2 linked regions of the Methylomonas sp. 11b genome follow. Each later gene encodes a partner of the first gene's protein in a complex. Links are inferred from orthologs where the notes say so. Each region holds a gene or a part of one and is shown on either strand. Other genes may lie near its edges.

Region 1 (16,811 bases):
TGCTGCAAATGGTAATGGAGTCATTGGCTCGGAAAATTACGGCTGGTACAGCGAGGTCGGTTACGACATTCTGCCGCATGTCTTGCACGATACCACCCAATATTTGGCGCCATTTTTCCGCTATGAACGCTTGGATACAGTTGCCAAAGTGCCAGTGGGGTATGCCGATGATTTCACCAAGGATATCGAAATCTTCCAGGTCGGTATGAACTACAAACCGATACCCAATGTGGTGATCAAAGCCGATTACCGTAATTTCAATCAGAAATCAGGTACGTCACCCGATGATTTCAACCTCGGTGTAGGCTTTATTTTCTAACAACGATATTGTTATCAGCATGCCCCGTTGCTTTGATTGACGGGGCAATCCCTTGTTTTACCGGCATAACCAATCCAATTTTCAACTGCTGCGGCTTGGCAAATTGATGCCCGGTCTCTATCATAGCCGCCCTGTCATTCACTTAATTGGATTTCTCCAAAGTATGCTGTTTTCAAAATATTCCCGGTTCTTCCTGATTCTACTGGCTTTTTGCCTGACGACTCTGAGTGCTTATGCCACTGTGTTCTACAGCAAAGAAGAAGCAATGAAGCTGGCCTTCGGCGACGACGCGACCGTGGAAATGCAATCGCTGTTTCCCACGCCGGAGGAAGTAGCGCAGATCGAACAGCTTGCGAAGGTCAAGCTGGAATCCAATCTGTTCAGCTTTTATGTGGGCAAGAAGCAAGGCGCCGTGATCGGCTATGCCGCCATTGAAGCGCACACGGTTAGAACCAAGCCGGAAACCTTGCTGGTGGTATTAACGCCGGAAGGCAAATTGCGTAACGTCCATACGCTGGCGTTTCATGAGCCGCCGGAATATCAACCGCCTGAGCGCTGGATGGCCTTGCTGGCGAATCATTCCATCGAAGAGTTGAGCCTGAATCAAGATATACAAGGGGTGGCCGGGGCGACGCTCAGCACCCGTGCCGCAATTAATAGCGCCCGTAAGGTACTGGCGATTTATCAAGTTCTCATCCAAAACAAGCCACACTGATGCGTTTTTTTGTTACCGGCGAACAGAATCGCCAGCTGCTGATCAATACTCTGATCTTGATGTTCTTGGCCTATGTGGCTTTGTTGTGGATCAGCAATGGTCTGATGTACTTCCATAAAATGAATCTCACACCGGAGTCGGTCGTTTCTTACTATTTGGGCAACGAGCAAGAGTTTAACGAACCGAAAAGCTATCAAAGTTTGCTGGAAGTCAGTCATTTTCATTTGTTTGCAATGGGCATGTTGGTATTGACACTGACGCACCTCATGCTGATGACCTCGTTGCCGACGCTGATGAAAGTCTGGATTAGCACGATAGTTTATGGTGCGGCGATAGCCGATGAAGCGGCCGGGTGGTTGGTGCGTTATGTCGATCCGGCTTTTGCTTATTTCAAAATAGCCGCGTTTTTATTACTGGAAACATCCTTGTTCCTTTTGATCGTCATAGTCAGTTTGTCGTTGATTGAATCGCGTCGGCAATTGCGTTAAAACCGTTTTCCTCGTTGTCACTATTTAATTAATCGGCGCACTCTGCCTGTTCGCTACTGTCCTATCAACGGGTAGGCCGGTAGCTGTATATATTGTCTAGCGCCGCGCCACTCTTCATCCGAACTCTTTGAATCCAATCCCCGGAGCAGAATCATGAACAAACATTTACAACAAGTTAGAGATTTTCACCGGAAATTCGCTATCAAGCAGCCCGACGATGGCGAAATCGGGCATTTGTCCGACATGGATATTGTGATGCGCCAAGCCTTATTGCTGGATTGCGGTAGCGAGACATTTAAAGCCATTGCCAGCGGTGACCTGATCAAAATTTTGGCTGGGCTGGTGGATTTATCCTTTAATGCGCTGGCGGCCATCGCGTGCAGGGGTGACGAGGTGGTAAGCGTGTCCGCCAACTGGCGGCAAGATGGTTCGGTACTGTCAGTGATGCGGGTGCTGTCCGAGAAAATCAACCTGTGTACTTCCGGCGAGACCGTGCATTATTCGGGCTTATATGCAATCTGCGCGCATTTATCCCAGCGTTTTGTGAATGCCGATTTCGATGAAGCTTTTCAAATCGTGTATCAACAGTTGATGAGTGGGCGCGGCAGCGAGCGTTTGGATTTAAGTCCGGCACTATTCGAATAACTGCGAGTTTCACTATGGCAGAACAACGTTACACGCTGGGCTTCGTCGGCATAGGCCTGATGGGGCAACCGCTAAGCCTGCGGCTTCTGGAGGCCGGTTTTCAGGTCAATGTCTGGAATCGCACGGTTGCCAAATTGGATGTGGTGGCTGGTGCGGGTGCTAAGGTCTGCGGCAGTGTCGGTGAATTGGTAAAAGCCTCCGATGTGGTGATTTTGTGCCTGGCCGACACCATGGCCGTTGAAGCGGTGGTGACGGAACAAATTATTGTTAACGGCGCTGCCGATAAATTGTTAATAGATTTGTCCAGCATCCATCCGGAAGCCACCCGGAGTATCGCGGCGACATTGCAGGCCGCGTGCGGCATGCGCTGGGTGGACGCGCCGGTATCCGGAGGTACGGCCGGGGCAGAGCAGGGTAGTTTGGCGATTATGGCTGGTGGTGCTGAACCGGATATTGAAATTGCCAGAGAAGTATTGCGACCGCTGTATAGCCGTTTGACGCATATGGGGCCAATTGGCAGTGGTCAGACCACTAAAATCTGCAATCAGATGATCGTCAGTTGCAATGTGCTAGTCATAGCAGAAATGATGGCGCTGGCAAAAGCCGCCGGTGTCGACGCCGCAAAAATTCCCGAAGCGCTGGCCGGTGGCTTTGCCGATTCCAAGCCACTGCAAATCGTCGGACCGGAAATGGCCGATAAGCGTTTCGAACCGGTAAAGTGGCGCGTGAAAACTTTATTGAAAGATTTAAATATGGCCGTCGATTTAGCCGGCAAACAGGGTAGTGCGATACCTATGTCGGGCTTGGCTGCGCAACTAATGCAATTGCACGGCAGTGGCGGCTTTTTGGAGCAAGATCCCGCGACGCTCATCAAACTGTACGCCCAAGACTGATGCTGCGCTTTACCGCCAATCTGAGTTTATTGTTTACTGAACTGCCGTTGCCGGAACGGTTTCAGGCGGCTAAACAGTGCGGTTTCGATGCAGTGGAAATCCAGTTTCCCTACTCGCTACCCGCCGAACAAATCTGCGATATATTGGATCAGCAGGATTTGCAGTTGGTGTTGTTCAATGTCGATGCCGATACTTTGCTGCAAGGTGGCGAGGGTTTGGCGGCGGTTCCGGAAAAACGCGATCAATTTAAAGCCGCGGTAGAGCAGACGCTGACTTATACCGAACGATTAAAGCCCTACGTTATTAACGTGTTACCGGGTCGTTGTTTGGACCCACAACGCTTGGGCGAATATCAAACGACTTTGCTGGAAAATCTGGCTTACGCCGCTTCAGCTTTTGCCGATTTGGGTATCAAAATCGTATTCGAAGCCGTCAATAGCTATGACATGCCTGGCTTTATTTTCGACACCAGTCAGAAGATGCTGGATGCGCTAAAGCAAATCGATCATCCGAACTTATTCATACAATACGACATTTATCACATGAGCCGAATGGGCGAAGATTGTGCCGGATTTTTACGTCAACATTTGGATAAGATCGGCCATATTCAGTTTGCCGATTGCCCAGGCCGCGCTCAGCCGGGCACCGGCGCCGTGGATTTCGATAGCCTGTTCAACATTATCGCGACGTCGGACTATCAAGGTTGGGTTGGGGCCGAGTACCGGCCGACCGCTGGCACCGTTGCCAGTTTGCCTTGGTTGAAAACCTACTCGATAAAATAATCGGGCGGTATAATCGCTTGGTCTTACTCACCTGTTGATTACTATGTCCAAACATAATTTCACGATACATCACGCCAGTTTGATCGTCTCCGATACCGAGCAATCGCTGCTTTTTTACCGCGATGTGTTGGGAATGGAGCAGACTGAGCGGCCGAATCTGCCGTTTCCCGGTGCCTGGTTGCAAATCGGCGCCCAGCAAATTCATTTGCTGGAATTGGATAATCCCGATCCAACAACCGGCAGGCCGGCGCATGGCGGTCGTGATCGGCATGTGGCGATGCATATCGATTCGGTTGATGCTTTGCGCGAAGATCTGGAGCGGACCGGTACGGCTTATACGGTGAGTATTTCCGGCCGCAAGGCGCTGTTTTGCCGCGACCGTGACGGCAATGCGCTGGAGTTTATTGAGCGGCCTTGATGCCCATGTTCGGACGGCTTTTTTATGGCGGACTACTGATAGGCAGCCTGGCGATGCTGCTGTTTGTGCTAGGGTTTGTCTGTTTGCAGTTTGGTTTGGCTTTGTTGATGGGTTTGTTTTATCTGTTAGCCAGTAAAGTGATGTTATTGGCTTTGGTTTTGTTGGCTTTGCTTGGTCTGATGATGTTATTTAAGGCGGTTTGCCGCGAACTGCGCGGGTATTTCAGCCGCGAATCGGCGGCGGTGCGGCAACTATTGTCTTTACAGGTTCGCCAGCAAGATCTGGCGCGGCGCAAGTCTGCCGAATGCCGACAATTAAGTTATTGGCACAGATTCAAGCGGCAACGCCTGCTGGTAGCCGATAACCGCAAACAGGCCTGGGCCTTATCTGTGGCAATTAGCCATGAATTGCAAGCGGTGCGGGCGCAACTGCCGGCCGCTCGATATAAAAATCTGCGTAAATCCTTGCGCACGTATCGTAAACAAGCCGATTCCGCGGCGATGCTGGCTTTACGCCAACAGCTCCATGTCGCCGATTAGTCGCTGGCTGGGTGACGCACTGGCGTTTTTGCGGCGCAGTCGCGACGACAATCTGCAATGGCATTTATCCAGGCACGAAGATGTCGCCGAACTGCGGCAAACCAAGGCGCTGGCGGAACAGGCTTTGGTGGCGCAACTGAAAAAACAGTCGCAGCAATTGGCTCATGAGTTGGCCGTCAACAAAGCCCGCAACAGCAACGAGCTGGCGATGGTGAAAACCCAATGTCAGCAAGATTTAAGAGACTATCAGCAATATCTGCAATCACTGGATAAGCTGAAGGAGTCTTTGCGCAGTAGTTATGCCCATCTACCGGAAGCAGTGGCGTTCACGATCCACCATCACGCCAAGCAGTTATTGAATCGAATGTGGGATGCCCAAGAGCCGCAGGAAAAAATGAAAATTGAAATGCAATTGTTGCAGTTCATGACAGCGGTACATGAAGACAGTCAGAGGTCTTTGCAAGGCGAGAGCAAAGACGGTTTGCCGCAGCGGGCACTGGCTTTTATCGATGCCGATTTGGCGGATTAGATCGGCTGGAAATAGCCTTCGATGTCTCTGACCATTTTCTTGTTCAGCGCAAACATCACTACGTGATCACCTTCCGCGAATACGGTGTCGTGATGCACCGGAATCACTTCCTTTTCGCGAATCAGCGCCCCTAATATCACGCCGTCCGGTAAGTTGACCTGATCTACCCGCAAGCCAACCACGGAGCTGGAATTCTTGCTGCGGTGAGCAATGGCTTCAATTGCTTCCGCACTCCCGCCACATACCGAGCTGACGCCGACCACGTCGCCTTTACGCACGTGTTTGAGGATGCCGCCCAAGGTTTCCAGTTTTGGTTGAATCGCCAGATCGATTTCGGTGCCGTCCAATAATTTCAGGTAGGAATTGTTGTTGATCAGGCAGATGGCTTTTTTGGCGCCGAGTTTTTTCGCCAGACCGGCGGCAATCAGGTTGATGCCGTCATTATTGGTAATCGCGCAGAACAAATCGATGTCTTCGATCATTTCTTCTTGCAGTAGCGATTCGTCGGTACAGTCGCCGTGTAGAATTAAGGTGTTACGCAAATCGTTGGAGATTTCCCGCGCTCGCTCAATGTCTTGCTCGATGACTTTGACGTGGTAGTTTTTTTCCAAGGCAATTGCCAGCCGCTTGCCGACGTGGCCGCCGCCGGCCAGCATAATGGTTTTGATCGGCGATTCCAGTTTATGCAGATCCACCAAGGTTTTACGGACCTTATCGCGGGGGCAGACAAAGAATACTTCGTCGCCGGTGGCGATCACCGCCTCGCCGTTTACCGCGATGGCTTTACCGTCGCGGAAAATCGCGGCGACCCGGATCATGCTGTCGGCCAGTTTTTCTTTCACGGCATGGATGCGTTTACCGGTCAGAAAGCCGGTCGGCACCACGCGAATCGAGAACAGCCTGACCAAGCCGTCGGCAAACTCCGACACATGCAGCGCGCCGGGGTATTTGATCAGATTATGAATGGATTCGGTGACCACCTGCTCAGGGCTGATGACAATATCAATACCGCCCGGCGCAAATAATTCCGGGTGGTTTAGAAAGTCGATGGCGCGCACCCGGGCGATGGTTTTGGGTTTGCTGTACAGGGTGTTAATCACCTGACAGGCCAGCATATTGGTCTCGTCGCGGTCGGTAACCGCAATCACCATGTCGGCGTCCTGAATACCGGCTTGTTCCAGCACGCTGGGATGGGCAGCGTTACCTTCGACGGTGGCTATATCCAGGCGGCCCTTCAATGCGGTGAGCAATTGGGCATTTTTATCGATAACGACAATATCGTTTTCTTCACTGGCCAATGCGCCGGCAACCGAAGAGCCGGTAACGCCGGCACCGAGAATCACTATTTTCATAAGTTTTTAAAGCCAGTAATGATGTCGAATGCTTGTCGCCACAAGGGCCGAAGCCGGCGAATTATACGCTGATCGATAGGCTTGTCCATGTTCCAGCGAGCGCGCAGACTTTGCTTTGATGGAAATCGCCCAATTGTGGAGTTAGGCTGCGGCTGCAAAGCAAAAATCGCGTTTTAAATGGCCGATAGCGGTATTTAAATAGCCGATTTACAAAAACCGGCTGGTCAATCGTCCTAGCTTGCCGGGCTTGTTTTCTGGTCACAGCTGCCCCATACCGTTTATAATCGCAAACTTTGGTTCACTCTCACTCTGGAAATATCATGCTGGGTAAGCTGGTTAAATTGGTAGTTGGCAGCCGCAACGACAGGCTGGTCAAGAAGAAACGCAAGTTAGTCAAGAAAGTCAACGCGCTGGCCGCCGAATACGAAAAATTATCCGATGCGGCGTTACAAGCCAAGACGCAGGAATTTCGCGACCGCCTGGCCCAAGGCGAAGACTTAGACAATTTACTCCCAGAAGCCTTTGCCGCCGTGCGGGAAGCCTCGACCCGCGTATTTGGCATGCGGCATTTCGACGTGCAGTTGATCGGCGGTATGGTCTTGCATAGCGGCAAGATAGCCGAGATGAAAACCGGTGAGGGTAAAACCCTGATGGCCACTCTGGCCGCCTATTTGAATGCCTTGCCGGGTAAAGGCGTACATGTCGTTACCGTCAATGATTACTTGGCCCGCCGCGACGCGGAATGGATGGGCAAACTATACGGTTTCCTGGGCTTGACCACCGGAGTCATCGTCAGCGATTTAACCCACGAGCAACGCCAGGTTGCCTATGCGGCGGATATTACTTACGGCACCAACAACGAATTTGGTTTCGATTATCTGCGTGACAACATGGCCTTCAGCCTGGAACAAAAAGTCCAGCGAGATCTGAATTTTGCCATCGTCGACGAGGTTGACTCGATTCTGATCGACGAAGCCAGAACGCCGTTGATCATCTCCGGCCAGGCGGAAGGCAGTACCGATATTTACCTGAAGACCAATCAAATCATTCCTTACCTGACCAAACAGGAAAAAGCCGACGATCCGGAGAAACAGGATCAAATGCCCGGTGATTATGCGGTGGACGAAAAGTCCCGGCAGATTCATTTAACCGAAGCCGGTTACGAACATGTGGAACGCTTGTTGGCGGAGCACGGCTTGATAGCCGACGGCTCGACCTTATACGAAGCCGCGAATATCCGCTTGATGCACTACCTGAATGCGTCTTTGCGGGCGCATGTGCTGTTCCAGAAGGATGTGGATTATGTGGTCAAGGATGGCCAAGTTATTATAGTCGACGAGTTTACCGGCCGAATGATGAGCGGTCGGCGCTGGTCCGAGGGTTTGCATCAAGCGATGGAAGCCAAGGAAAACGTGACCATTCAAAACGAAAACCAAACGCTGGCTTCGATTACCTTCCAGAATTATTTCCGGCTTTACAACAAGTTGTCGGGTATGACCGGTACTGCGGATACCGAAGCGTTTGAGTTGAACAAAATCTACGGTCTGGAAGTGGTGGTTATTCCTACCCACAGACCGATGATACGCAAAGACAAAGGCGATTTGGTTTATCTTTCGGCGCGGGAAAAATACAACGCCGTCATCGAAGATATCAAGGATTGCGTGCAGCGCGGCCAGCCGGTCTTGGTCGGTACGACGTCGATAGAAAACTCTGAATTGATTTCCCGGATGCTGCAACAACAAAACATCCGCCATGAAGTCTTGAATGCCAAACAGCACGAGCGCGAAGCGCACATTATCGAAAATGCCGGTATGCCGGGCGCTGTCACCATCGCTACCAATATGGCCGGTCGCGGTACCGACATCGTGCTGGGTGGTAATCTGAATGCCGAACTGGCAGCCTTGGGTCCGGATGCCAGCGAAGCCGATAAAGAGCGAGTACGCGCTGCTTGGCTGGAAAGACATGAAAAAGTGTTGGCTAGCGGTGGTCTGCATGTGATCGGTTCGGAACGCCACGAATCGCGGCGGATCGACAACCAATTGCGTGGCCGTTCCGGTCGGCAGGGCGACCCCGGCTCCACACGGTTTTATTTGTCTCTCGAAGACGACTTGATGAGGATTTTCGCGTCCGAACGGGTAGCCAGCTTGATGCAAAAACTGGGTATGGAAGAAGGTGAAGCTATCGAGCATCCTTGGGTGACGCGTTCCATCGAAAGCGCGCAACGCAAGGTGGAGAATCGTAACTTCGATATTCGCAAAGAAATTCTGGCTTACGACGACGTCGCCAACGATCAACGTAAGGTTATTTACGCGCAGCGCAATGAATTGATGGCTGCCGAAGACATCAACGACATTATCAACGCGATTCGTGCCGACGTACTGAACGACGTCATCACCGAATACATCCCGCCGAAAACCATGGAAGAGCAATGGGATGTGCGTGGTTTGGAAACGCATTTGCAGCAAGAGTTTAATCTGCAGATGCCGTTAATGGAAATGCTGGAGAGCGACCGTACACTGAACGAACCGAAATTGCGCCAGTTGATCATCGAAAAAGCCGAACAAGAAAGTCGTGCCCGTGAAGAGGCCGTAGGCGTGCAAGTGCTGCGGCATTTCGAGAAATCGGTCATGTTGCAAGTGCTGGATAATAGCTGGAAAGAACATTTGGCGGCGATGGACCAATTGCGCCAAGGTATTCATTTCAGAGGCTATGCGCAAAAAGATCCCAAGCAGGAGTACAAGCGCGAGTCGTTCCAAATGTTTACCGGCCTGTTGACGCATATCAAACAGGAAGTGGTAGGCATACTCGCCAAAGTGCAGGTGGCGCGTGAAGAGGATGTTCAAGCTATCGACGAACAACGCCAAGCACCGCTGGAAATGCATTACGAACACGCGGAAGCTCACTCCATTTTTGAAGAAGAGCCGGCGGCACAAGCAGCTCAGTCTGACTCAGACTCGGAGAGCGCGGAGCAGCCTTTTGTCAGACTCGGCAGCAAAGTGGGCCGTAACGACCCATGCCCTTGTGGTTCGGGTAAAAAGTACAAGCAATGCCACGGCAAATTGAACTAATGTTTAACCGCGACGCTTCAAACCGGGCGTCGCGGCTGCCCGACAATTCGATTTAGAGGGCCTTTCTGCATCGCTTTCAGCCTTGCACAATCAAGCGGCCCACGGCTTTTAATTTTCACTGTCCTCAAGGGTAAGCACTATGCCGCATAGAGTCTTTAATAAGAGTAATCCCGCCGCCGATATTACCAAGCTCCCCAAGTTGGGCATGGAAAAAAAGCATTTCATCGCCGATTTCAAACACTATTACAGTCATCGTCTCGGGCGCGATCAAAACTGCCGTTCTCCGCATTACGCCTACGAGGCCTTGTCCTTGGCGATCAGCGACCGTCTGGTCGAACGCTGGAAAAAAACCTACAACGTCTATCGGGACTCCGACTGTAAAAAAGCCTTCTATCTGTCGATGGAGTTTTTGATGGGGCGCTCGCTGAGCAACGCCATGTTGAATCTCGGGGTTGACGATATCGTGACGCAAGCACTTTACGATTTGGGTTTGGAAGCTGAGGAACTCATCGAAAGCGAACCGGATGCCGGTTTAGGTAACGGTGGTCTGGGACGCTTGGCCGCGTGTTTCATCGACAGTTGCGCCACCTTGCAATTGCCGGTCACCGGCTACGGTTTGCGTTACGAATACGGTATGTTTTCGCAACAAATCGTCAACGGCGAGCAAGTCGAAAAACCGGATCATTGGTTGCGGATGGGCAATGTTTGGGAAATCGAGCGTCCTGAGTACATGCACCGCATCAAGTTTGGCGGCCACACGCAAACGCACATCGACGAAAAAGGCAACAAGCGCACCAGCTGGCTGGATACCCATGACGTGATTGCCATGCCTTACGACACGCCGGTGCCAGGGTATAAAAACGGCACGGTCAATACCTTGCGCTTGTGGAAAGCCATCGCCACGGAAGAGTTCAATTTACAAGAGTTCAATGCTGGCGATTATGCCGAAGCGGTGGCCGAGAAAAACACCGCCGAAAATATTACGATGGTGTTGTATCCCAACGACGCGAACGAAAACGGCAAAGCCTTGCGCCTGCAACAACAATATCTGTTGGCGTCCGCCAGTTTGCAGGACGTCATCGCTAACTGGGTGGGTCGCCACGGTAATAATTTCAGTAAATTTGCCGAAAAAAACTGTTTTCAGCTCAACGATACCCATCCCAGCATCGCGGTGGCCGAGCTAATGCGCTTGCTGATGGATATTCACGGTCTGCCTTGGAAAGAAGCCTGGCACATCACTCGGCACACGATGGCCTACACCAATCATACCTTGTTGCCCGAGGCCTTGGAAAAATGGTCGGTCAATCTGATGCAGCATTTGCTGCCGCGCTTGATGGAAATTATTTTTGAAATCAACGCGCATTTCATGGCGGAAGTGTCCGCGCGTTGGCCAGGCGACAATCCACGTATGGCGCGGATGTCCATCATCGAAGAAGGTCATCAAAAACAGGTGCGGATGGCATTTTTGGCCATCGTCGGTAGTTTTTCGGTCAACGGTGTCGCCGAATTGCATTCCAAGTTGTTGCAGGAGGGCTTGTTTAAAGACTTTTTCGAGCTCTGGCCGCAAAAATTTAATAACAAAACTAACGGTGTGACCCCCAGACGCTGGCTGGCCGGTTGTAATCCGGAATTGGCCGAGTTTATCACCGCAACTATTGGTGATGGCTGGATTACCGACCTTTCTCAGCTGTCCAAATTAGCGCCTTACGCCGAAGACGCCGCGTTCAGGCAAAAATGGTACGACTTAAATCGGGCCAGCAAACAGCGTCTTGTTGATTACAAAAAAGAAGAACACGACATTGAGATCAATGTCGATGCCTTGTTCGATGTGCAGGTTAAACGCATCCATGAATACAAACGGCAAATTTTGAATGTGCTGCATGTGATTCATCTTTATGATCGGATAAAACGCGGCGATACGCAAAACTGGGTGGATCGTTGCGTCTTGATCGGCGGCAAGGCCGCGCCCGGCTATGTGATGGCGAAAAAAATCATCAAGCTGATAAACAATGTCGGCAATGTCATTAATGAAGATCCGGAAGTAGGCAACAAGCTGAGATTGGTGTTTATGCCCAATTACTGCGTGTCGGCGATGGAGAAAATCTGTCCGGGCGCGGATTTGTCGGAACAAATTTCGACTGCCGGTAAGGAAGCGTCCGGTACCGGTAACATGAAATTTATGATGAACGGCGCGCTGACCATCGGTACGTTGGACGGTGCCAACATCGAAATTCGTGAAGAGGTCGGTGCCGACAATTTCTTCCTGTTCGGCTTGACCGAAACCGAAGTGGAGGCGCTCCGGCCGCATTACGATCCGCAATGGTTCATCAATCAGGACAGCGATTTGCAAGGCGTGATGCGCTTGCTGGAATGCGGACATTTCAATCAGTTCGAGCCGGGCATTTTCGACGACATCATTGCCTCGATTAAAAGTCCGCACGATCCGTGGATGACTATCGCTGATTTCCGCAGTTATCTGGAAGCGCAAAAGCGCGTCGAGCAAACTTGGCGTGATCAAGAGCGCTGGACCAAAATGAGTATTCTGAATACAGCGGCCAGCGGTAAGTTTTCCACCGATAGAACGATTAGCGAATACAACCGCGAGATTTGGAAACTGTCGCCGGTGGACGTGGAAAAATACTAAAGCAATGCTGGATATTGTCTTGTTCGAGCCGGAAATACCGGCCAATACCGGCAATATCATCCGTTTATGCGCTAATACCGGTGCGCATCTGCATTTAATCCAGCCTCTGGGGTTTGACTTGGACGACAAACGTCTGCGTCGCGCCGGGCTGGATTATCATGAATGGGTGAACATCCGCCAGTACGGTTCCTTGCACGATTACGTCGAAAAAGCCAAGCCGCAGCGTTTATTTGCATTAACCACCAAAGGTCACACCGGTTACAGTGAGGTACGATATAAAGCTGGAGATGCCTTGTTATTCGGTCCGGAAACCCGCGGCTTACCAACCGCCTTTCTGAATCAACATCCGGCCGCGTTGCAGCTGTATTTGCCGATGCGTAAGGAAAGCCGCAGTCTTAATCTATCCAATACCGTTGCCATAGTGCTGTACGAAGCCTGGAAGCAATTGAATTTTGTGGATGCGGCTCGTTGACTTAGTGACGGTTCAGCGGGTTGGTTTTCAGCGCCCGCAGCAACGTTTAAATTTCTTGCCGCTGCCGCACGCACAAGGCGCATTCCGGCCGGTGTCCGTGCTTATCGCGACTTTGCCCGCGGCTTTGATGACGCCGTCCAGATAGAGCCAGCGCGAATCCGTCTTAACGAAACGACTGATTTCGTGCATGAAATAGTCTTCGCCGTCCTGTCGGTAAAAAGCCTTAAACTCGACCATGCCTTTGCTGTCGTGCGTACCGCCTTTCTTAGTGTCGACTATAACGAGTTTTTGCCACTGCGCGGTTTCCTTGGAAAAATCGATTGCTGCGGGGCGTTTGCTTGTTTCCCAAGTATTTAATAAATAGTCCACGTTGCGTTGGGCATAAGCGCTGAAACGCGAGCGCATCAAGGCTTCTGCCGTTGGCGGGAAGTGTTCGCAGCTGTGATAGCGGCCGCAGCACTCCAGATAATGCAGGCCGGAGCCGCATAAACAAGTTTCGGTGTTGTCGGTGATTGTCGTCATAGCAGCTGATTTTACCGAAGTAGATAAGCCAAAAGCCAATCTTCGCCGCTATCATGACGGATCACGTCTGCTGAGTGACCGGGCCAATACATCATAGGTTGCCGGGCTTGCTATGATAAATCTCAATACTTTGACGCTTTACGATGAGCGCATTTTCAGGAGGCTGCATTGAAAGTCGCATTAAATACACAGATTTTTCTCGGTGCCGTGTTTGGCGTCCTGCTGGGATTAGGGTTCGCCAAGCTTGGACCGGAAGCAGCCCTTACAAAACAGGGTATCTACGTTTGCGGTCTCTTCAGTAACTTATTCATGGACTTGCTGAAAATGGTATTGGTGCCTTTGGTATTTACCTCTATAGCGGTCGGTGTCGCCAATTTGCGCATGCACAGCCAACTGCACCGGGTTTGGATGTCTACGCTGGGATTTTTCGCAGTGTCCATGGTCTTGGCCATTTTGTTGGGCTTGGGCGCGGCCAATTGGTTCGAGCCGGGTAAGGGCCTGAATCTGGACCTGTTTCAGAATGCCGGCCAGGGTTTTGCCGCCAAGCAGATGACGTTTGCCGAATTCATCGCCAGTTTTTTACACGGCTTGTTTGTCAATCCGTTCGCGGCGCTGGCGCAAGCCAACGTGCTGGCGATCGTGATGTTTGCGTTGTTGCTGGGCATAGCTTTGGTAGTTGGCGGGGACCGTTATCGAAACATATTGCTGTTAATGCAGGAATGCTTGGAATTGATGTTGCGCTTGGTCGGCTGGATCATGCGGCTGGCGCCGTTCGGCATCATGGCACTACTGGCACAGTTGCTAGCGACGCAGAACATGGCTTTGTTAAGCAGCCTAGCCGAGTTTGTAGCGGTTGTGGTGGGCTCGACATTGCTGCATGGCTTCGTCGTGTTGCCGCTATTGTTATTTCTAGTTACCAAAATCACGCCGTTAAAGTTTTTTCGCGGTTCTCGGGAAGCATTGATGACCGCGTTTGCCACCAGTTCCAGCTCGGCGACCTTGCCGGTCACCTTGCGCTGTGTTGAACAGCATCTGCATGTCAAACCCAGTATTGCCGGGTTTGTGGTGCCGTTGGGTGCAACCGTCAACATGGATGGCACCGCGCTTTACGAAGCGGCTGCCGCGCTATTTGTGGCTAATTTGGCGGGTATTGAGTTGGATTTGGCTCAGCAATTGATCGTGTTTTTTACCACGATGATCGCCGCCATCGGCGCGCCGGGTATTCCCAGCGCCGGCATGGTGACCATGATAATGGTGTTGCAGTCGGTAGGTTTGCCGGCCGAAGCCATTGCCATATTGTTACCCATAGACCGCTTACTCGATACCGTGCGGACCATGGTAAATGTCGAGGGCGATATGGTGGGCAGTTTGGTGGTACAACGCCTCAGCGAACGCTAATCGGCTGCGGCGGATATTCTGAAATGTTCATGAATGTATTACTTGATTGCGGCCGCTTTGCTTGGCTTTATACAGGGCGTTATCGGCGCGGACGATAAAGCTTTCCGGATTGTCGCCCGGTTGCAATCTGGCAACGCCGATCGACAAGGTGATTTTACCCAGTGACTGGTTATCGTTTTTGCGCTGCAAGCGGCTGGTCTCCATCGCGTTGCGAATATTTTCGGATATTTCTACCGCCTTTTCGTGGCTGGTATTGGGCATGATAATCGCCAGTTCCTCGCCTCCGTAACGCGCCACATGATGATGATCTTCAGCGTGTTTCTTCATTAAAGAGGCCACATATTTAATGACATTGTCGCCGATGGTGTGGCCGTATGTGTCGTTAATGCGTTTGAAATGGTCTATATCCAGCATCGACAGGCAAGCGGTATTGGGTGCGGATTGTTCGATAATTTCCGCCAAGGTCATGTCGAACGCGCGCCGATTCAATAGGCCAGTTAAGCCGTCGGTAGTGGCGATTTGCCTTGCTTGTGTAAGCTCTGCACGTAGTTGTTCCATTTCACGGTTAGCATCGGTCAGCTTGGCCTGCATGGCCTGACTGGTGATTGCCAGGGCTTTTGTTTCCTGAATGATTTCCTGCAAGACGATTTTCAATCCGTCGGACGCGGAGAAATTCTCCAAGATGACAGATTTTTTCTGGAAGCTATCGTTGGTTTGTTCGGCCTTGTTATAAGTTTCGTTGATCGCGCTAGTGGCTTGTTCGATAACTTTGTGCAGTTGTCGGTTGATTTGCTCAAAAGATTCCAAAGATGCATTACAAATGTGTGATTTGTAAAGCTCCACGCTGTTGTCATAATCGAAGGCTTGGTTTTCTGCGAGCAACAAGTCAACGGCTTTGTTTAAGGTCGGGTTATCACCGGCTACATAGTCGTACCAAATGGCGTAATTGATGGGATTGGCCGCCACATTATGCCGCACCAGCAGCGGCAGGATTTGTTTTAGATAACCGGCGTTAATGCTCGGTGAGAAATCGTAAATCGGTATGTAAGTGGTGCCTTTACTCATCAGATTTTTGTCGATAAACGTATAAGGGTTTAAGTATTGCTCGCGCCGGGATTATTAACCCTGTCACTGCTTTCGATTGTTCCGTTTCGTTGCGCTTGGTTTAGCGCTTAGTAGAACGTGTCTCCGGTGACTTGGATGTGCCTCGCCAAATTTGGCTTGAAACATAATTGACCATCCAGGCTTTCATCTTTCGTAGTCATAAGCCTACATAAAAGTAACTTAAAACCGGGATTTTTCAATACATCCGGAAAATAAGCTTACACGGACAGCGTTTGCGGTTTGCGTACAGGGGATGGTTTTTTGGGTGGTGAGCATAACTTTGTATAGAAATAGTTTGCTCGTACTGGCTTGCTGTCCGGAGAATGCAAACTGTTGGCAACTGCACGCGTGGCAAGAGTATTTGCATCGCAAAGTTAACAAAACATTTTGCAGCAGCTCGAGTTTTGGATAAAATGCGCGGCCTTTAGTCGGGTGCTTAGCTCAGCTGGGAGAGCATCGCCCTTACAAGGCGAGGGTCGGGGGTTCGAACCCCTCAGCACCCACCAGGCTATCCGAGGTAAAAAGTAAAATCTCCCACGATTCTATTCGGTAATCCCAAGCTTGCTATTCAATAATCCGTAGGCAAGCGCGACGCCAGTTCGTCCCAACGGATGACAATGTCCGGCAAGATGCCAACCTGGTTTTCGCCTTCCAATTGATACATTTGCGGCTTGCCAAATTCCCCATCTGCCAAGCTGTATATCGTTAATACCCGATCAACGGGATGAACCAGCCAGTACTCACGCACACCGTGGCGTTCGTAGAGCTGGCGTTTTTTGATTTGGTCATGACCGGCGGTAGAGGGCGACAATACTTCCACGACCCAGTCCGGCGCACCGCGCACGCCGCGTTTATCGAGTTTATTGCCATCGCATACCACCAACACATCGGGTTGTACGACCGTATCGATAGATTCGTCGGCT
Region 2 (11,667 bases), 2.8 Mb from region 1 along the record:
TAAAGACACCGTTCAAACGACCTGCACCGGTGTGGAAATGTTCCGCAAGCTGCTTGATCAAGGTCAAGCGGGTGATAACGTCGGTGTCCTGTTGCGTGGTACCAAAAGAGAAGATGTTGAACGTGGTCAAGTATTGGCGCATGTTAACTCCATCAAGCCACACGCTCACTTTAAAGCAGAGATTTATGTGCTGTCCAAAGAAGAGGGTGGCCGTCATACCCCGTTCTTCAATGGCTACCGTCCGCAGTTCTACTTTAGAACAACCGACGTAACCGGTGCGGTTGATTTGCCAGAAGGTGTGGAAATGGTGATGCCTGGTGATAACATCGCTGTTACCGTAAAACTAATCTCACCGATTGCGATGGAAGACGGCTTACGTTTTGCGATTCGCGAAGGTGGTCGCACCGTTGGTGCGGGTGTTGTTGCTTCTATTATCGAGTAATCAAGATGGCCAATCAAACTATCAGAATCCAATTAAAAGCGTTTGATCATAAATTGATTGATCAGTCAGCGGGTGAGATAGTAGAAACAGCGAAGAGAACAGGCGCCCAAGTTAAGGGGCCTATTCCTTTGCCTACTAGAAAAGAACGTTTTACTGTATTGATTTCACCGCATGTCAATAAAGATGCTCGTGATCAATATGAACTGAGAACTTACAAAAGGTTGCTTGATATCGTTGAGCCAACCGATAAGACTGTTGACGCCTTGATGAAGTTGGATCTGGCGGCTGGGGTCGATGTTCAAATTAAGCTTAAATAGCAGCAAGTAATAATTTAGAGGGATTGGCAGATGTCAATAGGTCTTATTGGTCGTAAATGTGGTATGACCAGAATTTTTTGCGAAGATGGCTCTTCGGTACCTGTTACCGTACTTCATATAGACTCTAACAGAGTTATACAGGTGAAGAGCATTGAAACTGATGGTTATCGCGCTATTCAGGTAGCGGCGGGTGATGTTAAGTCTTCAAAAGTCAACAAAGCAATGGCTGGGCATTACGCATCTGCCAATGTCACCGCAGGTCGTGGTCTGTGGGAATTTAGGCTAAGTGAGAGCGAGGCTGGCGAGTTTTCTGCAGGGACGGAGTTAAAAGTTAATGTGTTTGAAGCTGGGCAGGTCGTCGATGTGTCCGGTACTAGCATTGGTAAAGGTTTTGCCGGTACAGTTAAGCGCCATAATTTCAGAACGCAAGATGCGACGCACGGTAACTCACGTTCCCATCGGGTTCCCGGTTCTAGCGGTATGAATCAAACTCCGGGCCGAGTATTTAAAGGTAAGAAAATGTGCGGACACATGGGGGCGGTCAAAACTACAATACAGAATTTGACTATCCATGCTGTAGATGCTGAGCGGAGCCTGATTTTAGTCAGAGGCGCTGTGCCTGGTGCCAAGGGTGGTGATGTAGTGATCACCCCTGCAGTAAAAATGTTAAATAAAGGTTAATTTATGACTTTGCAAATACCTGCAATCAATAATCAAGATTCAGCACAGGCGCTCGATGTCTCCGAGGCGGTATTCGGACAGGATTTTAACGAAACGTTGGTGCATCAACTGGTAACCAAATATCTTTCAGCAGCAAGAGCGGGCACTAAAGGCCAAAAAAACCGCGCGGCGGTAAGTGGTGGTGGTGCTAAGCCTTTCCGTCAAAAAGGTACTGGTCGTGCGCGCGCAGGAACAACCAGGAGCCCGGTATGGCGTACAGGCGGTGTTACATTTGCAGCTCAACCAAGATCTTTTGATCAGAAGTTGAACAAGAAGATGTATAAGGTCGGTATTAGGTCTATTTTTTCTGAGTTGTTGAGACAGGGTAGGTTGGCCGTATGCAACGACATAACGCCGGCAACACCAAAAACAAAAGACTTTTTGAGCAAGATAAAAGGTATCGATGCGAAAAGATTGTTAGTGGTTGCGGATGACTTAAATGAAAATTTAATTCTGGCGGCTAGAAACATCCCTTATATAGCCGTAGTTACTCCAAGTAGTGTGGACCCAGTGTCCTTGGTTTCTGCGGATAAGGTAATTGCGACAGCAGCAGCGCTGAAACAGATTGAGGAGCGTTTGGCATGAGCATTGAAAAAATCAAACTAGCAAGCGTTCTGTATGCGCCAATTGTGTCGGAGAAAAGCTCCAACGCTGCTGACCAAAGTAATCAGTTTGTATTCAAAGTAAAAAAGTCTGCAACTAAATTGCAGATTAAAAATGCAGTTGAATTGATGTTTGGTGTTGAAGTAGCTGCCGTTCGTGTTCTGAATGTTAAAGGAAAAATTAAACGATTCGGACGTACATTGGGTAAGCGATCCGACTGGAAAAAAGCTTATGTTAAGCTTCAGCCCGGTCATAACATTGAATTAGCGACAGCATAATACTTTAAAGCAAATAAGGAGCGGTAGAAGAGCATGGCTATTCTAAAATCAAAACCGACATCTCCGGGTTCTCGGTTTGTAGTGCGTGTACAAAATAATGATTTGCATAAGGGTAAGCCATTTGCACAACTACTTGACAAAAAGAACAATACCGGTGGTCGTAACAATCTAGGTAGAATAACGACTCGCCATATTGGCGGTGGACACAAAAAATTCTATCGGATAGTAGACTTTAAACGCGACAAAACCGATATTCCCGCGCTAGTTGAGCGTATTGAATACGATCCGAACAGAACTGCGAATATAGCGCTGATTCTTTTTAAAGATGGCGAGCGCAAATATATAATTGCGCCAAAAGGCATCGAGATAGGCCAAGAGATATTGAGTGCTGAAACGACTCCGGTTAAGCCTGGAAATTGTATGCCTCTGCGGAATATGCCTTTGGGCACCACAATTCATTGTATCGAACTGAAGCCAGGAAAGGGCGCTCAAATTGCAAGAAGCGCAGGAACCTCTGTTCAATTGGTTGCTAAAGATGGCGCATACGTCACCATCCGGCTTCGTTCTGGAGAGATGAGGAAAGTCCCGTCAGATTGCAGAGGTGTAGTTGGCGAAGTCTCCAACTCTGAGCACAATCTTATTTCGTTAGGAAAAGCTGGTGCAAAAAGATGGCGCGGTGTCAGACCTACTGTTAGAGGTGTAGCGATGAACCCTGTAGACCATCCACATGGTGGTGGTGAAGGTAGAACATCGGGTGGTAGACATCCTGTGTCTCCTTGGGGAACGCCGACAAAAGGCTATAAAACTCGAAAAAACAAACGTACTGACAACATGATTGTCAGACGCCGTAAGCAAAAATAAGAGGTATTTGACGTGCCACGTTCAATTAAAAAAGGTCCATTTATAGATCATCACTTGCTTAAGAAAGTAGAGGAAGCGGTGAGAGCGAATAATAGGAAACCGATTAAAACCTGGTCTAGAAGGTCAATGATCAGCCCAGATATGCTGGGATTGACTATTGCCGTGCATAATGGCAAACAGCATGTGCCGGTATTGATTTCAGAAAATATGGTCGGGCATAAGCTGGGTGAGTTCTCGCCTACAAGGACTTATAAAGGTCATATAGCAGACAAGAAATCAAGATAAGGAGTGAATGTGGAAGTTTCGGCTAAATTAAGTAACGCTCCTCTTTCTGCGCAAAAAGCACGGCTTGTAGGGGATCAAATACGCGGGTTACCTGTTGAAAAAGCATTGAATTTGCTGAGTTTCAGCTCTAAGAAAGCTGCTGCGATAATCAAAAAAGTTCTTGAGTCGGCAATAGCTAACGCAGAACATAACGAAAGTGCTGATGTAGATGAATTAAGGGTTTCGACCATATTCGTTAACGAAGGCAGAACGTTAAAGAGAGTTAGCGCAAGGGCGAAAGGGCGTGCGAATCACATCCTAAAAAGAACTTGTCACATAACAATTAAAGTAGCAGAGAAATAGAGGTAGCAAATGGGACAAAAGGTACATCCCACTGGGATTCGTCTCGGGATAGTAAAAGATTGGACTTCGAGATGGTATGCAAATAGCCAGAATTACCCTGTGTTTCTGTTGCAGGATTTGAAGGTTAGAGAATACATCAAACAAAAGTTAGCTCACGCATCTGTCAGCAGGGTGCAAATAAATCGTCCTGCGAATAATGCCAATATTACTGTGCACACCGCTCGTCCTGGGATTGTGATAGGTAAGAAAGGTGAAGATATAGATGTGTTAAGGCAGAGTATATCTGTAATGATGGGAGTTCCTGTCCAATTAAATGTCGAAGAGATTCGCAAGCCAGAACTTGACGCGTATTTAGTGGCTGAAAGCATAGCTCAACAGCTTGAAAAACGGATTATGTACCGTCGTGCGATGAAGCGAGCTGTTACTAACACCATGCGTTTAGGTGCTGAGGGTATAAAAATCACCGTAGCAGGTAGACTGAACGGAGCTGAGATTGCTAGAACGGAATGGTATCGCGAAGGCCGTGTGCCGCTTCATACTTTGCGGGCAGATATTGATTACGGAACTGCTGAAGCCAAAACCACTTATGGAATTATCGGTATAAAGGTTTGGATATTTAAGGGTGAGGTGTTTGATATGGATGCTCATGCAGCGTCATTAAACGCCGACTCAAAAAAATAGTTGAAGGAGTATATAAGAGATGCTTCAGCCAAAAAGAACAAAATTCCGCAAACAACATACCGGTAGAAATAACGGTACGGCGTTGCGCGGTTCGTCAGTAAGCTTCGGCGAGTATGGTTTAAAATCAATTAGCCGTGGTAGAATGACCGCCCGCCAAATTGAGGCGGCCAGGAGAGCTATTAGTCGTCACGTAAAGCGTGGTGGTAAAATCTGGATCAGAATTTTTCCAGACAAGCCTATCACGAAAAAACCATTAGAAGTTCGTATGGGTAAAGGTAAAGGTAGTGTAGAATACTGGGTTGCTCAAATTAAACCCGGCACGATGCTGTTTGAAATTGAGGGTGTTTCTGAGGAATTAGCAAGAGAAGCCTTTGAATTGGCCGCAGCTAAATTGCCTGTGAAAACTACGTTCTCTGCACGGACAATAATGTAATGAAAGCGAAAGATTTAAGAAGCAAAACAAAAGAAGAGTTGAATTCCAGTCTTTTGGAGTTGTCTCGCGAACAATTCAACTTGAGAATGCAAAAGGGAACTGGGCAACTTAGCAAGCCGAGTCAAATTAAGCAGGTGAGGCGAGATATTGCTCGCATTAATACTATTCTAAGTGAAATGGTAAGAGTATAGATATGAGCGAAAATCTAGATACTGTACGTAAGGTAACTGGTCGGGTAGTTAGCAATAAAATGGATAAGACTGCTTCTGTTTTGGTTGAGCGCCTGGTAAAGCACCCTGTATACGGAAAGTATATAAAGCGATCCACCAAGCTTCTCGTTCACGACGAAAACAATATATGCCAAGAGGGCGACGTGGTTTCAATTACCTCTTGCCGTCCTATTTCTAAGAATAAGGCGTTCAAACTGTTGGAAGTATTAGAAACTGCCAATAGATAATCAATAATTTTAGTTGGGATTTTAAAAAATGATTCAGATGCAAACTAGCCTTGACGTCGCCGATAACAGTGGCGCAAAAAAGGTCATGTGTATCAAGGTCCTTGGAGGTTCGCACCGCCGCTATGCTGGCATCGGTGACATCATCAAGGTAAGCGTCAAAGACGCTATGCCGCGTACAAGAGTTAAAAAAGGCGACGTATATAACGCATTAGTTGTAAGGACTCGTAAAGGCGTTCGTAGGGCTGATGGTTCAGTTATACGCTTTGACGGCAATGCCGCGGTAATTTTAAATAACCAACTACAACCAATTGGTACTCGTATCTTTGGGCCGGTTACTCGTGAATTAAGAGGCGATAAATTCATGAAGATTATCTCTCTAGCGCCAGAAGTATTGTAGAGGTCCAAAGATGCAAAAGATTAAACAAGGCGATGAGGTCATCGTAATAGTAGGAAAAGATAAGGGTAAGCTAGGGAAGGTAAGTAAAGTACTTGAAGACCAAAAACTATTAGTCGAAGGTATTAACTTAGTAAAGAAGCATCAAAGAGGTAATCCGAACCTAGGTGTTTCTGGTGGTATTGTTGATAAAAACATGCCAATCGACATTTCGAATGTTGCCTTATTTAACCCAAAAACGAAAAAAGGCGACAGAGTGGGTTTTAGAATTCTAGATGATGGAAAAAAAGTCAGATATTTTAAATCTACTAACGAAAACGTTGGTCTCTAAGGTAATAACGCTATGGCTAGACTACAAAGTAAATACAAAACTGAAATTGTTCCCGCGATGCAGGAGCAATTTGGCTACAAAACAATAATGCAAGTGCCAAAGCTCACAAAAATAACACTTAATATGGGTGTTGGTGGAGCTATTGCAGATAAAAAAGTTCTGCAATCTGCGGTTTCTGATATGGAAAAAATATCAGGGCAGAAAGCTGTGATTACGTTGGCTAGAAAATCAATTGCAGGATTTAAGATTCGCGACGACATGCCGATTGGTTGCAAGGTTACGTTGCGCGCCGATAAAATGTATGAATTTCTGGATAGGCTAATTACCATTTCTATACCTAGAATACGCGATTTTAGGGGTATGAGTTCTAAGGGTTTCGACGGTCGTGGTAACTATTCAATGGGAATTAAAGAGCAAATTATTTTCCCTGAAATAGATTATGACAAGATTGATGCGCTCCGTGGTATGGATATTTGTATCACAACAACTGCTAAAACAGATGAAGAAGGTTTAGCGCTGTTGAAGTTATTCAATTTTCCATTTAAAAACTAGGGCGTATCGACATGGCAAAAAAATCAATGATTGCTCGCGAAGTAAAGCGCGAAGGACTGATAAAAAAATATCAGGCAAAAAGAAGCGAATTGAAGGGAATAATTAGATCTCCGAATGCCTCCTTCGAAGAGAAAGAGAGCGCTCAAATTCAACTTCAAAAATTACCCAGAGACTCCAGTAAATCCCGGTTGCGCAATAGATGTAATCTGACGGGGCGCCCGCATGGATATTACAGAAAATTTGGTCTTAGCAGAAATAAATTGAGGGAGGCCACCATGCGTGGTGACGTTCCAGGTTTATCAAAGGCTAGCTGGTAGTTCTGTTTAAGTTTTGGAGAATTGAAAAATGAGTATGACAGATCCAATAGCAGATATGCTAACCAGAATTAGAAATGGTCAATCTGCTGGCAAAAAAAGTGTAAAAATCCCTTCATCTAAGCTAAAGCTGGCTATCGCGAAGGTTTTGAAAGAAGAGGGATATATTACCGATTTTAAAACTGAAGTTACCGGTTGCCATACAGAAATGACTGTTGAGCTGAAGTATTACAACGGGGTTCCTGTTATCGAGAGCGTTAAGCGAGTTAGCCGTCCAGGTCTTAGAATATACAAGTCTAAAGACGAGTTGCCTAAAGTGCTAGGTGGTTTAGGTATAGCTATAGTGTCAACCTCTAATGGTGTGATGACTGATCGCGCTGCGCGTGCTATAGGGCACGGCGGCGAAGTCATTTGCACTGTCTGCTAATTTAAGAGGTATATCATGTCTAGAGTAGCTAATGCGCCTATAACTTTGCCATCAGGCGTTGATGTAAGAGTTGACGGCAAGCAAATGATAGTTAACGGTAAACTAGGTCAGCTTGCGTTTGATCTTTGTGATGCTGTTGATCTTGAAATCGAATCTAACGTAATTAGAGTTAAATGGGACGATAGTGTGAAAGGTGCTAAGGCTCACGCTGGTACTGCTAGAGCTTCAATTAACAACATGGTGAAAGGAGTCTCTGAGGGCTTCGTAAAAAAAATGTTGTTGGTTGGAGTCGGGTACAGGGCGCAAGTTAAAGATAATCTTTTAACGCTCTCCTTGGGTTATTCAAATCCTGTCGAATATCTAATTCCCGACGGTGTAACTGTTGAAGCGCCAACGCAAACAGAATTGCATGTGAAGAGCAATGATAAACAGAAAGTCGGCCAAGTCGCATCTGAAATCAGAGCTTTTCGTCCGCCCGAGCCTTATAAAGGTAAGGGTGTGAGAATCGCTGACGAATACGTGGCTAGAAAAGAAGCCAAAAAGAAATAGGTGAAGTGATGGATAAGAAGTCTTCAAGATTAAAAAGGGCGTTAAGACTACGCTGCAAAATAAAAAAGTTAAATGTAAATAGACTTACCATACATAGAACTTCCCAGCATATTTATGCGCAGGTTCTTAGTGCTGACGGCACGGCTACTCTTGCGGCGGCGTCTACATTGCAAGCTGACGTAAAGGCTGGTCTTAGTAATACAAGTAATATTAAGGCTGCTACCGAGGTGGGGCGTATTGTTGCTGAAAGAGCTATTGCAGCTGGTGTAACAGAGGTTGCATTTGATCGCTCTGGTTTTAAATATCATGGCCGCGTAAAAGCGTTAGCAGACGCTGCACGTGAAGCTGGCTTGAAGTTTTAGGGGAATAGCATGGCAACAGCACCATCTCAAGGTAGTACAGACGGATTGCAGGAAAAATTGGTTTCAGTAAGACGCGTTGCAAAAGTAGTAAAAGGCGGTCGGGTTTTTGGTTTCGCTGCGCTTACGGTCGTTGGCGATGGCGACGGGCGTGTTGGTTATGGCGTGTCCAAGGCGAGGGAAGTGCCTGTAGCGATTCAAAAGTCGCTTGAGCAAGCTAGAAAAAATATGCGAAAAGTAGCGTTAAAAGAAGGTACTTTACAATATTCAATTATGTCGAATACCGGTGCCGCTAAGGTTTATATGCAGCCTGCTTCAGAGGGTACCGGTATTATCGCGGGTGGCGCTATGCGTGCCGTATTTGAGGTCGTTGGCGTGCATAATGTGCTGGCTAAGTGTATCGGTACAAGTAACCCGATCAATGTTGTGCGTGCCACAATTAACGGTTTGACCGCAATGCATGATGCTAAGAAAATCGCAGCAAAGCGCGGTTTATCTGTTGATCAAATAACAGGGTAAAACGATATGAGTGGCAAAAAATTAAGCGTAATGATGACTAAAAGTAAAAATGGTCGCTTAAAGAGTCATCAGCAATGTTTGAAAGGATTGGGTCTAAGCAGAATAAGGCAGGTCGTTGAGGTTATCGATACGCCTGAAAATCGCGGAATGATCAATAAGATCGCGTACATGCTAAAAGTTGAGGAAGTTTAATGTATCTAAACACAATACAAGCTGCATGCGGCGCACGAAAAAAAGCGAAACGCGTTGGGCGGGGCATAGGATCTACTGATGGTAAAACTTGCGGTAGAGGTCATAAAGGTCAAAAGGCGCGGTCTGGAGGTTTTCATAAAGTCGGCTTTGAGGGTGGTCAGATGCCCTTACAGCGGAGACTTCCTAAAGTGGGCTTTACCTCCAGAACTAAAAAATTTACCGCTGAAGTTCGTCTAGCTGAAATTGATGTTCTTCAGGCTGATGTTGTTGATATTCAATTATTGATTAGTAATAACATCATTCCTGCATTTTCGAAAAAAGTTAAAGTAGTGAATACTGGAACTGTTTCAAGGTCTTTAATTTTAAAAGGACTCGGTGTGACGGCTGGTGCAAAATTAACTATTGAAGCTGCTGGTGGCAAAGTCGAGGCTTAAGTGAGTGCTAAAGGAGTTGATGTTTCTGCAGGCACATTTCGGTTTGGTGAGCTCAAGTCAAGATTGTTGTTTGTTTTAGGCGCATTTGTCGTATATAGAATTGGCGCTCATATCCCTGTTCCAGGGATAGATCCAAAAGCCTTATCAATAATGTTCGAGCAGCAGTCCGGTTCCATCCTAAACATGTTTAACATGTTTTCGGGGGGGGCTTTGATGCGTTTGAGCCTCTTTGCGCTAGGTATAATGCCTTACATTTCGGCTTCTATCATTATGCAGCTTATGACTATAGTCATTCCTGCTATGGAGCAGCTTAAAAAAGAGGGTGAGTCCGGGCGTAGAAAGATTTCTCAGTACACCCGTTACGGTACCGTTGTATTGGCCATGTTCCAATCGATTGGTATTTCAGTGGCCTTGCAAAACCAAACAGCCGGTGGGCTAGCTGTTGTTATCCAGCCAGGTGTTAGTTTTGTCCTTATAACCACCATAACGTTGGTTACCGGGACAATATTCCTAATGTGGCTTGGAGAGCAGGTTACGGAGAGGGGAATTGGTAATGGTATATCGCTAATTATCTTTGCCGGCATCGTGTCCGGGTTGCCTTCCGCAATCGGTGGAACACTGGAGCTTGCTCGTACTGGTGAAATGAATGGTGCGTTTATTGTTGTGTTGTTCGCGTTATCTATAGTTGTAACGGGTATTGTGGTTTTTGTTGAAAGAGGGCAAAGACGGATAACAATTAATTATCCAAAGAGACAGCAAGGCAATAAGGTGTATTCAGGACAGAGTTCGTTTCTGCCCCTTAAGTTAAATATGGCTGGCGTGATTCCACCTATTTTTGCATCGAGCATTATATTATTTCCTGCGACAATAGCGGGATGGTTCGGGAATGTCGATGGCTTTTCATGGCTTCAGGATATTTCGTCTGTGCTTTCCCCAGGTCAGCCAGTGTACGTTTTGTGTTATGCTTTGGCCATTGTGTTCTTTTGTTTCTTTTATACCGCTCTGGTCTTTAACTCAAAAGAAACCGCCGAAAACCTGAAGAAGTCAGGTGCCTATCTGCCTGGTATTAGGCCGGGTGCTCATACCACCAGTTATATCGATAAGGTAATGACTCGGCTGACGTTGATAGGTGCAGTTTACATCACGCTGATCTGTTTGTTGCCCGAGTTTTTAATTGTTTATTGGAACGTGCCGTTTTCTTTTGGTGGTACCTCTTTGCTGATTATTGTGGTTGTTGTGATGGACTTTATTTCGCAAATGCAGACGCATTTGATGTCGCAACAATATGAAGGCTTGATGAAAAAAGCTAATTTGAAAAAATCTTAAAAATTCGAGGAGTTTGCCGTGAAAGTACGAGCTTCAATAAAAGCTATATGCAAAAGTTGTAAAGTAATTAAAAGAAACGGCGTTGTGCGGGTTATCTGCAAAGATGGCAGGCATAAACAGCGTCAAGGCTAACTTGTTTTTGTGATTTATTTTGCAGGGTGATATAATTCCCTGTTTAACCTTATAGTACTGTTTTTGGAGTATTTGAATGGCTCGTATTGCCGGTATAAACGTGGCTGACCATAAGCATGCGGAGATAGCGTTGACTGCTATCTATGGAATTGGCAGGCAAACTGCTAGAAATATCTGCGATGAAGTTGGGGTTCAGCCAACCGTCAAGATTCGAGACCTTTCCGAGGATCAAGTGGAATCGATACGTAAGGTTATTTCAGCGATGACTGTCGAAGGTGATCTTCGCAGAGAAGTTTCGATGAATATAAAAAGATTAATGGATCTGGGTTGCTATCGTGGTATCAGGCACCGTCGTGGCTTGCCATTGAGAGGGCAAAGAACCAGAACAAATGCTCGGACTCGAAAAGGTCCGCGTAAGTCAGTTACTAAATAAATACATCTAGATAGGCATTTTTGATGGCAACCCAGAATCGAGTTAAAAAACGTATTAAGAAAGAAGTGGCGGACGGTATCGTTCACGTCCACGCTTCCTTTAACAATACAATCGTTACTATCACAGACAGAAAAGGTAACGCGTTATCTTGGGCAACATCTGGCGGATCCGGTTTTCGTGGCTCGCGCAAAAGCACGCCTTTCGCAGCTCAGGTAGCTGCTGAGAAAGCTGGAGCCGTGGCCCAGGAATATGGCATGAAGAATCTAGATGTTATGATAAAAGGGCC

What was found.
Region 2: the proteins of secA (region 1) and secY are in contact, whole or in part, in a crystal structure (PDB 3DIN), measured with the Thermotoga maritima proteins. The link is inferred for Methylomonas sp. 11b from one-to-one orthologs. Residues at the interface, in WP_004082002.1 of Thermotoga maritima: Glu261, Ala262, Arg263, Lys300, Ala301, Arg302, Thr303, Ile304, Ile305, Leu323, Tyr324, Asp325, Pro326, Val329, Ser330, Tyr333, Ile336, Lys340, Phe345, Val349, Glu363, Phe364, Tyr374, Ser375, Gly376, Gly377, Glu393, Ile395, Thr482, Ser483; in WP_004081795.1 of Thermotoga maritima: Glu108, Gly109, Glu110, Glu111, Ala236, Glu237, Arg238, Arg239, Ile240, Thr241, Ile242, Gln243, Tyr244, Ala245, Arg246, Arg247, Val248, Thr249, Gly250, Arg251, Arg252, Val253, Tyr254, Gly256, Ala257, Ser258, Thr259, Tyr260, Leu261, Pro262.

Annotation. Positions count from the first base shown.
Region 1 is NZ_KI911557.1:5,096,125-5,112,935, forward strand. The notes cover bases 6,670-9,948. They hold secA (preprotein translocase subunit SecA), read left to right. Parts: upstream 6,670-7,000; coding sequence 7,001-9,748; downstream 9,749-9,948. Other genes in these bases: trkA (Trk system potassium transporter TrkA), read right to left, coding at 6,670-6,680; METH11B_RS0124455 (glycogen/starch/alpha-glucan phosphorylase), read left to right, coding at 9,888-9,948. Also shown: METH11B_RS0124395 (hypothetical protein), read left to right, coding at 1-319; METH11B_RS0124405 (FMN-binding protein), read left to right, coding at 483-1,034; METH11B_RS0124410 (hypothetical protein), read left to right, coding at 1,034-1,522; METH11B_RS0124415 (nucleoside triphosphate pyrophosphohydrolase family protein), read left to right, coding at 1,676-2,167; METH11B_RS0124420 (NAD(P)-dependent oxidoreductase), read left to right, coding at 2,182-3,060; METH11B_RS0124425 (hydroxypyruvate isomerase family protein), read left to right, coding at 3,060-3,842; METH11B_RS0124430 (VOC family protein), read left to right, coding at 3,886-4,260; METH11B_RS0124435 (hypothetical protein), read left to right, coding at 4,260-4,799; METH11B_RS0124440 (hypothetical protein), read left to right, coding at 4,786-5,328; more of trkA, read right to left, coding at 5,325-6,669; more of METH11B_RS0124455, read left to right, coding at 9,949-12,392; tRNA (uridine(34)/cytosine(34)/5-carboxymethylaminomethyluridine(34)-2'-O)-methyltransferase TrmL, read left to right, coding at 12,397-12,864; METH11B_RS0124465 (YchJ family protein), read right to left, coding at 12,892-13,386; METH11B_RS0124470 (dicarboxylate/amino acid:cation symporter), read left to right, coding at 13,555-14,784; METH11B_RS0124475 (GGDEF domain-containing protein), read right to left, coding at 14,812-15,849; METH11B_RS0124485 (Uma2 family endonuclease), read right to left, coding at 16,457-16,811. UniProt on the Escherichia coli protein: Required for protein export, interacts with the SecYEG preprotein conducting channel.
Region 2 is NZ_KI911557.1:2,324,562-2,336,228, reverse strand. Bases 8,703-11,653 are described here. They hold secY (preprotein translocase subunit SecY), read left to right. Parts: upstream 8,703-9,490; coding sequence 9,491-10,816; downstream 10,817-11,653. Other genes in these bases: rpsK (30S ribosomal protein S11), read left to right, coding at 11,405-11,653; rpsM (30S ribosomal protein S13), read left to right, coding at 11,025-11,381; rpmJ (50S ribosomal protein L36), read left to right, coding at 10,835-10,948; rplO (50S ribosomal protein L15), read left to right, coding at 9,056-9,490; rpmD (50S ribosomal protein L30), read left to right, coding at 8,871-9,056. Also shown: tuf (elongation factor Tu), read left to right, coding at 1-442; rpsJ (30S ribosomal protein S10), read left to right, coding at 448-759; rplC (50S ribosomal protein L3), read left to right, coding at 790-1,440; rplD (50S ribosomal protein L4), read left to right, coding at 1,444-2,064; rplW (50S ribosomal protein L23), read left to right, coding at 2,061-2,360; rplB (50S ribosomal protein L2), read left to right, coding at 2,394-3,221; rpsS (30S ribosomal protein S19), read left to right, coding at 3,234-3,506; rplV (50S ribosomal protein L22), read left to right, coding at 3,516-3,848; rpsC (30S ribosomal protein S3), read left to right, coding at 3,858-4,529; rplP (50S ribosomal protein L16), read left to right, coding at 4,549-4,962; rpmC (50S ribosomal protein L29), read left to right, coding at 4,962-5,153; rpsQ (30S ribosomal protein S17), read left to right, coding at 5,156-5,419; rplN (50S ribosomal protein L14), read left to right, coding at 5,448-5,816; rplX (50S ribosomal protein L24), read left to right, coding at 5,827-6,144; rplE (50S ribosomal protein L5), read left to right, coding at 6,157-6,696; rpsN (30S ribosomal protein S14), read left to right, coding at 6,708-7,013; and 5 more genes. UniProt on the Escherichia coli protein: The central subunit of the protein translocation channel SecYEG. Consists of two halves formed by TMs 1-5 and 6-10.